Regions from separate parts of the Anoxybacillus sp. FSL W8-1294 genome, predicted to be linked through region 1. Evidence: predicted binding sites of a transcription regulator. Region 1 holds the regulator's gene; the other holds the start of a gene.
The links. The regulator CtsR, encoded in region 1, represses protease genes until heat stress. The targets are predictions, from matches to a motif close to ATGGTCAATAAAGGTCAAACA.
Positions count from the first base shown of each region.

Region 2: clpP (ATP-dependent Clp endopeptidase proteolytic subunit ClpP) is a predicted target of CtsR. The motif match lies at 2,227-2,247, and genes of this name have one in related genera.

Region 1 is NZ_CP150179.1:95,109-99,471, reverse strand. It holds gene clpC (ATP-dependent protease ATP-binding subunit ClpC) at 1-64, opposite strand, end outside; gene NSQ23_RS00515 (protein arginine kinase) at 85-1,149, opposite strand; gene NSQ23_RS00510 (UvrB/UvrC motif-containing protein) at 1,154-1,699, opposite strand; gene NSQ23_RS00505 (CtsR family transcriptional regulator) at 1,714-2,175, opposite strand; rRNA gene rrf (5S ribosomal RNA) at 2,344-2,460, opposite strand; rRNA gene NSQ23_RS00495 (23S ribosomal RNA) at 2,665-4,363, opposite strand, start outside.
Region 2 is NZ_CP150179.1:2,563,525-2,567,887, forward strand. It holds gene NSQ23_RS14020 (sugar-binding domain-containing protein) at 1-127, opposite strand, end outside; gene NSQ23_RS14025 (glutaredoxin family protein) at 262-495, opposite strand; gene rpoN (RNA polymerase factor sigma-54) at 508-1,788, opposite strand; tRNA gene NSQ23_RS14035 (tRNA-Arg) at 2,014-2,085, opposite strand; gene clpP (ATP-dependent Clp endopeptidase proteolytic subunit ClpP) at 2,300-2,890, shown strand; gene NSQ23_RS14045 (HPr family phosphocarrier protein) at 2,918-3,175, opposite strand; gene whiA (DNA-binding protein WhiA) at 3,195-4,157, opposite strand; gene NSQ23_RS14055 (YvcK family protein) at 4,170-4,363, opposite strand, start outside.

The DNA of each region.
Region 1 (4,363 bases):
CCGCTTCCTCTTGCGCTAATGCTAACACCTTTTGTGCTCGTTCTGTAAAACGTCCGAACATCATTTTCATCAACCTCCTTTAATTCACTTCCATTGGTGTAATCGTTCACGAATGAGCGATGCACGACGAACATCACGTTCTTGCGGGCGTAATGCACCACCAGCATATTTTTGTAAAAAGCCGGGCTGCGTCAAAATCATTAGCTCCGTTAAAATTGTTTTTGGTACGTTCGTAATATATCCGAGATCGATGCCTAGTCGTACATCAGATAAACATTGGGCAGCCTCTTTTGAACCAATGATCCGGCTGTTCGTTAGCACACCGTAAGAACGATATACCTTATCTTCTAATTGTATGTTAGAAGTTTTGACTAATGCCTCACGCGACATTCGTTCTTGTTCAATTAGTTGACGAACAACTCCTGTTAAATCTTCAACAATATCCTCTTCACTTTTTCCAAGTGTAATTTGATTAGAAATTTGGAAAATGTTCCCCAACGCCTCACTACCTTCTCCATACGTGCCGCGAACAACTAGACCGAGCTGGTTGATCGCAGGAATCAATTGATTCATTTGTTGTGTTAACACAAGACCCGGTAAATGCATCATTACAGATGCTCGCAAACCTGTGCCGACATTCGTTGGACAGCTCGTCAAATAACCGTACTTTTCGTCGAAAGCGTAGTCAATATGTTGTTCAATCCAATCATCCAAAGCATTTGCCATTTTCAATGCTTCTTTCAGCTGAAAACCAGCAAATAAACATTGGATACGAATATGATCTTCCTCGTTGATCATAATACTTGCTTCTTCTTGTTCGGATAATAAACATGCACCAAACGTACAATCTTCAGCTAAATGAGGGCTAATTAAATGTTTTTCAACTAATACACGTTTTTCAATAGATTGTAATTCATTCATTTTTAATAAGAAAAAAGAACCGATACGATCGAAACTTTTTTGTGAAAATAATCGTTCAAACAACTGAACAATTTGCATTGCTTCCTCATTTGTAAATACCGTTGGGAACGGATATTTTCTCATATTTCTCGCTAAACGAATACGGCTACTAAGTACAATATCAGAATCTGGCCCCTCTTCATTCATCCATGGACTGAGAGCGCGTTGGAAAAACAAATGTTCATTCATATAATTAGGCGCCCCCTTCCGCATGTAATTTTGCTTCAAGTTCCCGAATTTGATCACGCACTTCAGCAGCTTTCTCAAATTGTTCTTTAGCAATAAGCTCCTGTAACATTTGTTTCAACTGCCCGATTTGCTTACGGACGTACAACGTACCTCCTACTCGCTTCGGAATTTTCCCCTCATGCGCTACATGTCCTCCATGTAACTTTCGAAAAATAGGTGGTAAATGGCTACGAAACGTTTCATAACAACTCGCACAACCAAAACGACCGACTTTAACGAATTGGGTGTATGTCATTTTACAACGCTCACATTGTAATATATGTTCATTGTGAAAAGAGGGAGCTTTTGGCTCTTTTAGTGATGCATCCATATTATTTAATAGTCCTGCAATTAAATTATTGATTGAAAAAGCTCCTTGATGCGGAAACATAAACATTTCGCCTTTTTCATGAGCGCATTGCTCACAAAGATGAAATTCTGTCTTCTCCCCATTAACAATTTTAGTGAAATGAAGCGTTGCTGGTCGTTGATTACACTCTTGACATATCAAAGTATTCACCCTCTCTACATATACTTTAACGATGTCAGCATCGCTTTTAATATGCGCGCACGCAACTCGTCACGATGAGGAAGGTCAAGAGATAAAACCGTGCGATCAATGATGCTTAACATCATATTCGCTTCTCGTTTTGAAATTACCTTTTCATCTAATAAGCGTTGAATAATATGTTCTCCATTTGTTTGACTAATTCTTTCTTGTACAAGTGACAATAAATGATCAATAAGCTGAGAAGTATTTTGATTTTTCACTTTCATTATGCGAATATAGCCGCCGCCACCTCGTTTACTCTCAACAATGTATCCTCTTTCTAACGTAAAGCGTGTGTTAATGACATAATTTATTTGCGAAGGAACACACTGAAACTTGTCTGCAATTTCGCTTCGTTTAATCTCAACGATATCTTTTCCGCTCATATTTAATACTTGTTTTAAATATTGCTCAATGACATCAGAGATATTCCTCACATAATCCCTCCTCTGCCAGTTGACTTTGACTATATTTGACTTTAATTTTAATATATACGGATTTCTTCAAAAATGCAAGGATTCCCTTCTTTTTCTTATATATTTTACCCATTGCATTCACGATATAAAACAAAAAGACCAAGACAAAATTTGTCTTGGTCTTTCCTTGCCCGGCAACGTCCTACTCTCGCAGGCGGTGTCCCGCCAACTACCATCGGCGCTGGAGAGCTTAACTTCCGTGTTCGGGATGGGAACGGGTGTGACCTCTCCGCCATCGTCACCGAGCAATATATTGAAGGATAATTCCTTCAAAACTAGATAACAGAACAGTCGCCTTCGCTTTTCGTGATGTCTAGCTTCGAACTAACATCCTCCTACGCCTTTCGCTTTTTCCGTTCGACGTGCACGCACGTCTTCGTCAAAAGCTCTCGGCTCCGTCGGACGTTTCCTTGGCTTCGCCAAGGACCGTTCTACGCTTTTCGTGTGTGTTTAGTTAAGTCCTCGATCGATTAGTATCCGTCAGCTGCACGTGTCGCCACGCTTCCACCTCGGACCTATCTACCTTGTCATCTTCAAGGGATCTTACTCGCTTGACGCGATGGGAAATCTCATCTTGAGGGGGGCTTCACGCTTAGATGCTTTCAGCGCTTATCCCTTCCGCACATAGCTACCCAGCTGTGCCCCTGGCGGGACAACTGGTACACCAGCGGTGCGTCCATCCCGGTCCTCTCGTACTAAGGACAGCTCCTCTCAAATTTCCTACGCCCGCGACGGATAGGGACCGAACTGTCTCACGACGTTCTGAACCCAGCTCGCGTACCGCTTTAATGGGCGAACAGCCCAACCCTTGGGACCGACTACAGCCCCAGGATGCGATGAGCCGACATCGAGGTGCCAAACCTCCCCGTCGATGTGGACTCTTGGGGGAGATAAGCCTGTTATCCCCGGGGTAGCTTTTATCCGTTGAGCGATGGCCCTTCCATTCGGAACCACCGGATCACTAAGCCCGACTTTCGTCCCTGCTCGACTTGTAGGTCTCGCAGTCAAGCTCCCTTCTGCCTTTACACTCTTCGAATGATTTCCAACCATTCTGAGGGAACCTTTGGGCGCCTCCGTTACGCTTTGGGAGGCGACCGCCCCAGTCAAACTGCCCACCTGACACTGTCTCCCACCCCGATCAGGGGTGCGGGTTAGAATCTCAGTACGACAAGGGTGGTATCCCAACGGCGACTCCACCTAGACTGGCGTCCAGGCTTCTCAGTCTCCCACCTATGCTGTACATGTCGCACCAACATTCAATATCAGGCTGCAGTAAAGCTCCACGGGGTCTTTCCGTCCTGTCGCGGGTAACCTGCATCTTCACAGGTACTATGATTTCACCGGGTCTCTCGTTGAGACAGTGCCCAAGTCGTTACACCTTTCGTGCGGGTCGGAACTTACCCGACAAGGAATTTCGCTACCTTAGGACCGTTATAGTTACGGCCGCCGTTTACTGGGGCTTCGGTTCGCACCTTCGCTTGCGCTAAGCGCTCCCCTTAACCTTCCAGCACCGGGCAGGTGTCAGCCCCTATACTTCGCCTTACGGCTTCGCAGAGACCTGTGTTTTTGATAAACAGTCGCTTGGGCCTTTTCACTGCGGCTCCCCTGGGCTATTCACCCGAGGGAGCACCCCTTCTCCCGAAGTTACGGGGTCATTTTGCCGAGTTCCTTAACGAGAGTTCTCCCGCGCACCTTAGGATTCTCTCCTCGCCTACCTGTGTCGGTTTGCGGTACGGGCACCTCTCACCTCGCTAGAGGCTTTTCTTGGCAGTGTGGAATCAGGCACTTCGGTACTTTATTTCCCTCGCCATCACAGCTCAGCCTACTCAAGCGGATTTGCCTACTTGAGGCGCCTAACTGCTTGGACGCGCACAACCAGTCGCGCGCTGACCCTATCCTCCTGCGTCCCCCCATTGCTCAAACGGTGAGGAGGTGGTACAGGAATATCAACCTGTTGTCCATCGCCTACGCCTTTCGGCCTCGGCTTAGGTCCCGACTAACCCTGAGCGGACGAGCCTTCCTCAGGAAACCTTAGGCTTTCGGTGCAGAGGATTCTCACCTCTGTTTTCGCTACTCACACCGGCATTCTCACTTCTAAGCGCTCCACTAGTCCTTCCGGTCTAGCTTCGACGCCCTTAGAACGCTCCCC
Region 2 (4,363 bases), 470 kb from region 1:
TTAAGGATAATGTTCGGCGTCCAATCGGTTGCATTAAGCGGATGTGCTGCAAAATTTCGTATCGCTTTTGCATAATCGCGAGAAGATCAGGCAACAATTTTCGTTGAACATCAATCCATTGTCGCATGCTCTTTTCTTCCTTCTTTACTCTCTTTTTCTTTTTCAGGACGTTTCAAGTCCCGCTATGACGTATTATGTCCCACTTTACGTAAAAAATTCACCCCTGCCACAACTTTATTGTAACAGGAAGTGAAACGTTATTCAACTGCTTTGTATTTGTTGTAATCGCTTTCTTATGACATCTTTGTGAATACGACCATATGCAACGATTTCCCCGTCGATTTCGATGACAGGTATCATGAGTTGGTATCGTTCGAGCCACTGCTCGTTTTTATAAATATCGACTTCTTCCCATTCGACTTGTAACTCGCGAAGAATGTCTTTTGCTTCATCACAAAGACAGCAGTTTTCTTTCGAATATAACACGATTTTCATGTTTTGTCCCCTTTATGCATATTGCTTTCGTTTCGAAGCCGGTGGAATACAAAGCTGTTCACGATATTTCGCGACCGTCCGTCGCGCTACACAAATATTGTATCGTTGCTCGAGTAAATCAGCAATGTTTTGGTCGGAAAGAGGTTTTTGCCCATTTTCTTGCTTAATTAATTCCGCAATTAAACCTTTTACTTTTTCTTGCGATGCGTGTTCATCAACACCGCTTGTAAAAAAGCGGCGCATGTCAATTAAACCATGAGGCGTTTGCATATATTTATTTTTCACCGCGCGACTGACGGTCGATTCATGAATGTTTAATGCTGTTGCCACTTCGCGCATCGTAAGTGGCTTCATATGGAGCAAACCTTTTTCAAAATAATCACGTTGTCGATGAATTAACTCACAGGCAATTTGCTCAATCGTTGTTGCTCGCTGCATTAAACAACGTTGGATCCATTGAAACTGTTGACGTTTTTCCTCGATATATTTTTGAACGTGTGGATCATCCGATCGTACTTTCCGTTCATACGATTCATTCCATACAACAGTTGGAATAATTTCTTCATTCATCGTCACATTCCACACCCCATTACTATATGACACGATGACATCAGGAACAATATACGTCATTTGTTCATCGTTATACAAACTTCCTGGGCGTGGATGGAGCGTACGAATAAGTTCCCACACCCGCTGTAAGTCCGCTAACTCTACACCTAGTTTCGATTTTATTTCTTTCCATTTTTTATGGACAAACGATTCGAAATACTCCGTCACAATCGTCTCTGCTAGCTCATCCCTTTGTGGAAGACGGATGAGTTGTAAATATAAACAATGCGACAAATTTTCCGCTCCTACCCCAGCAGGATCAAGTGACCGTAACATATGAAGTGCTCGCGATATAGTCGTTTCTTCTAACTGAAGATGGCAAGCCGCCTCGGCAATTGTTGTATGCAAATAACCATATTCATCAAGTGACGCAATTAAATAATCAAGTGCTTTTCTTTCCTCGTCCGATACACGCATACCAACGAGTTGGCCATGTAAATGTGAAGCAAGCGAACGATTAAAAGCGCTTACATTTTCAATATAATTCATCCGATTCGTTTGATCGCGTCGCTTTGTAGCTGTTCGTTTTCGTTCATGCAACTCAATAAATGGATTTTCAAGCGCTTGTTCGTGTAAAAGCGATTGTAGTTCGATCGTTGAATATTGCAGCAGTTCAATCGCTTGAACAAGCTCTTTTGTCAACGCAACTTTTAGCTCTTGCCTTTGCGTTAATTGCATCTCCATTCATGCCATCTCCCTTCATCCTCATTTTATCATCTCTATAAGGGAGAGACGATAAAAACATATTGGATGTTTTTTCTACTATGCATATGCATCGAAGGCATGTTATCATTCTTATAGAACAAGCGAGCAAGCCTCGCAAAATTCATCTATTCGTCCGGTGCGGCACACCGGACTTTATTTTTTTATACAAAAACCCCGCTTGCATAGCAAGCAGGGGTTAATTAACGCCCTCGGCAGGATTCGAACCCACGCTAAGAGAACCGGAATCTCTCGTGCTATCCACTACACTACGAGGGCATGATCATAAACGCATTTACCATTATAGTGAATAAGCAAAAAAAATGCAATAGCGGTGACGTTTAAAATTTAAAAAAGCGGAAACGATGAAAGAAGGGATGCAGAAGAACAAAGGCGAATACATATGAATGAAAGGTATTTCATTTGACCTTTATTGACCTTTCCTGTATGATAAAAGTACATAAAAAAATGAATTATTCGGAGGAGGAAGAGTATGAACTTAATTCCTACAGTTATTGAACAAACGAGCCGTGGAGAACGCGCATATGACATTTACTCTCGCTTATTAAAAGATCGCATCATCATTTTAGGAAGCCCAATCGATGATCATGTCGCAAACTCAATCGTTTCTCAGCTTTTATTTTTAGCTGCTGAAGACCCTGAAAAAGATATTTCTCTCTACATTAACAGCCCTGGTGGGTCGATTACAGCAGGCATGGCGATTTACGATACGATGCAATTTATTAAGCCAGACGTATCGACCATTTGTATCGGTATGGCAGCTTCTATGGGGGCGTTTTTGCTGGCAGCAGGCGCCAAAGGAAAACGTTTTGCATTGCCAAATAGCGAGATCATGATTCATCAACCGCTCGGTGGCGTACAAGGCCAAGCAACAGAAATCGAAATTGCAGCCAAACGCATTTTATTCTTGCGTGACAAATTAAACCGCATCTTATCCGAAAATACAGGACAACCAATCGAAGTCATTGAGCGCGACACCGATCGCGACAACTTTATGACAGCTGAAAAAGCGAAAGAATACGGTTTAATTGACCGCGTATTAACACGCGTCGATGAAAAATAAAAACAAGGCGGTGCAACCGCCTTGTTTTTATGCTTCTTTTTGTACATACTCAACAAGTTTGTTTAGCGCTTCCTGCTCATCTGGACCGTCAGCATAAATGGTGATAACTGCCCCTGTATGAATTGCTAAACTCATTAAACCCATAATGCTTTTTGCATTTACTTTTTTTCCATCTTTTTCGATGTAAATATCGGCTGAAAAACGGTTTGCTTCTTGAACAAATAACGCTGCTGGACGCGCTTGCAACCCTGTTTTCAACCGTACTTCCACTTGCTTTTCTACCATTTTGCATTCCTCCCATAGTTCATAAAGATTTATGAAAATCGATCGGCTGACCTGCACGAAGTCGTTCAGCAATTTCATCTAATTTACGCAGGCGATGATTAATACCCGATTTGCTAATTTTCCCACCAGAAACCATTTCTCCAAGCTCTTTAAGCGTCACATCTTGGTATTCAATGCGCAATTTTGCGATCTCGCGAAGCTTTTCGGGGAGCTGATCAAGCCCGATTGTCTCGTCAATATAACGAATGTTTTCCACCTGCCGTAGCGCTGCGCCAATCGTTTTATTTAAGTTCGCTGTTTCACAGTTAACAAGACGATTGACAGAGTTACGCATATCGCGCACGATGCGCACATCTTCAAAACGCAATAGCGCTTGATGTGCTCCGATAATGCTTAAAAACTCTGCAATTTTCTCTGCTTCTTTTAAATACGTAATAAACCCTTTTTTTCTTTCTAACGTGCGCGCATGTAAATGAAAATTCGTGTTCATCAGTTCACAAAGCGATTCGTTATGTTCACGATATAACGAAAAAATTTCTAAATGATAAGACGATGTTTCTGGGTTATTAACAGATCCACCCGCTAAAAATGCACCACGCAAATACGAACGTTTACAACATTTTTTTTGCACGAGTTTTGGCGAAATGACGTGAACAAACGAAAATCCTTCTTCCATAATTTTTAAATCTGATAATAGTTCGTGCGTTCCTTCTACCACCCGTACGATATATACGTTGTTTTTCTTTAAACGCATCTTTTTGCGTACAAGCAACTCAACTACTACATCATACCCTTTTTTTAATAACGTATAAATGCGCCGTGCGATTGCGGCATTTTCTGTTTGAATGTTTAGCAACAAACGGCGGTTAGAAAATGAAATGGAACCGTTCATTCGAATTAAAGCAGACAACTCTGCTTTTAAACAACAAGGTTTCACGTCAATACCCGTTAATTCTTTCTTTGTTTCTGATGCAAATGACAACGATCCCACCTCCTATAAATATACGTCGTGCGAAGGAGGTGCTAGAAGCGAAACGAGCAACGCCGCTATTTTTTTCGTATCGTGACGCACCGTTCCATCTCGCTCATCAATAATCGCATCACAAATGACTTGTAAACCGAGCTTCTCTAATTCTTCCATATCACAACTGACAGGTGCAGCCAGTTCTTTCGCATATCGCTCTTTCG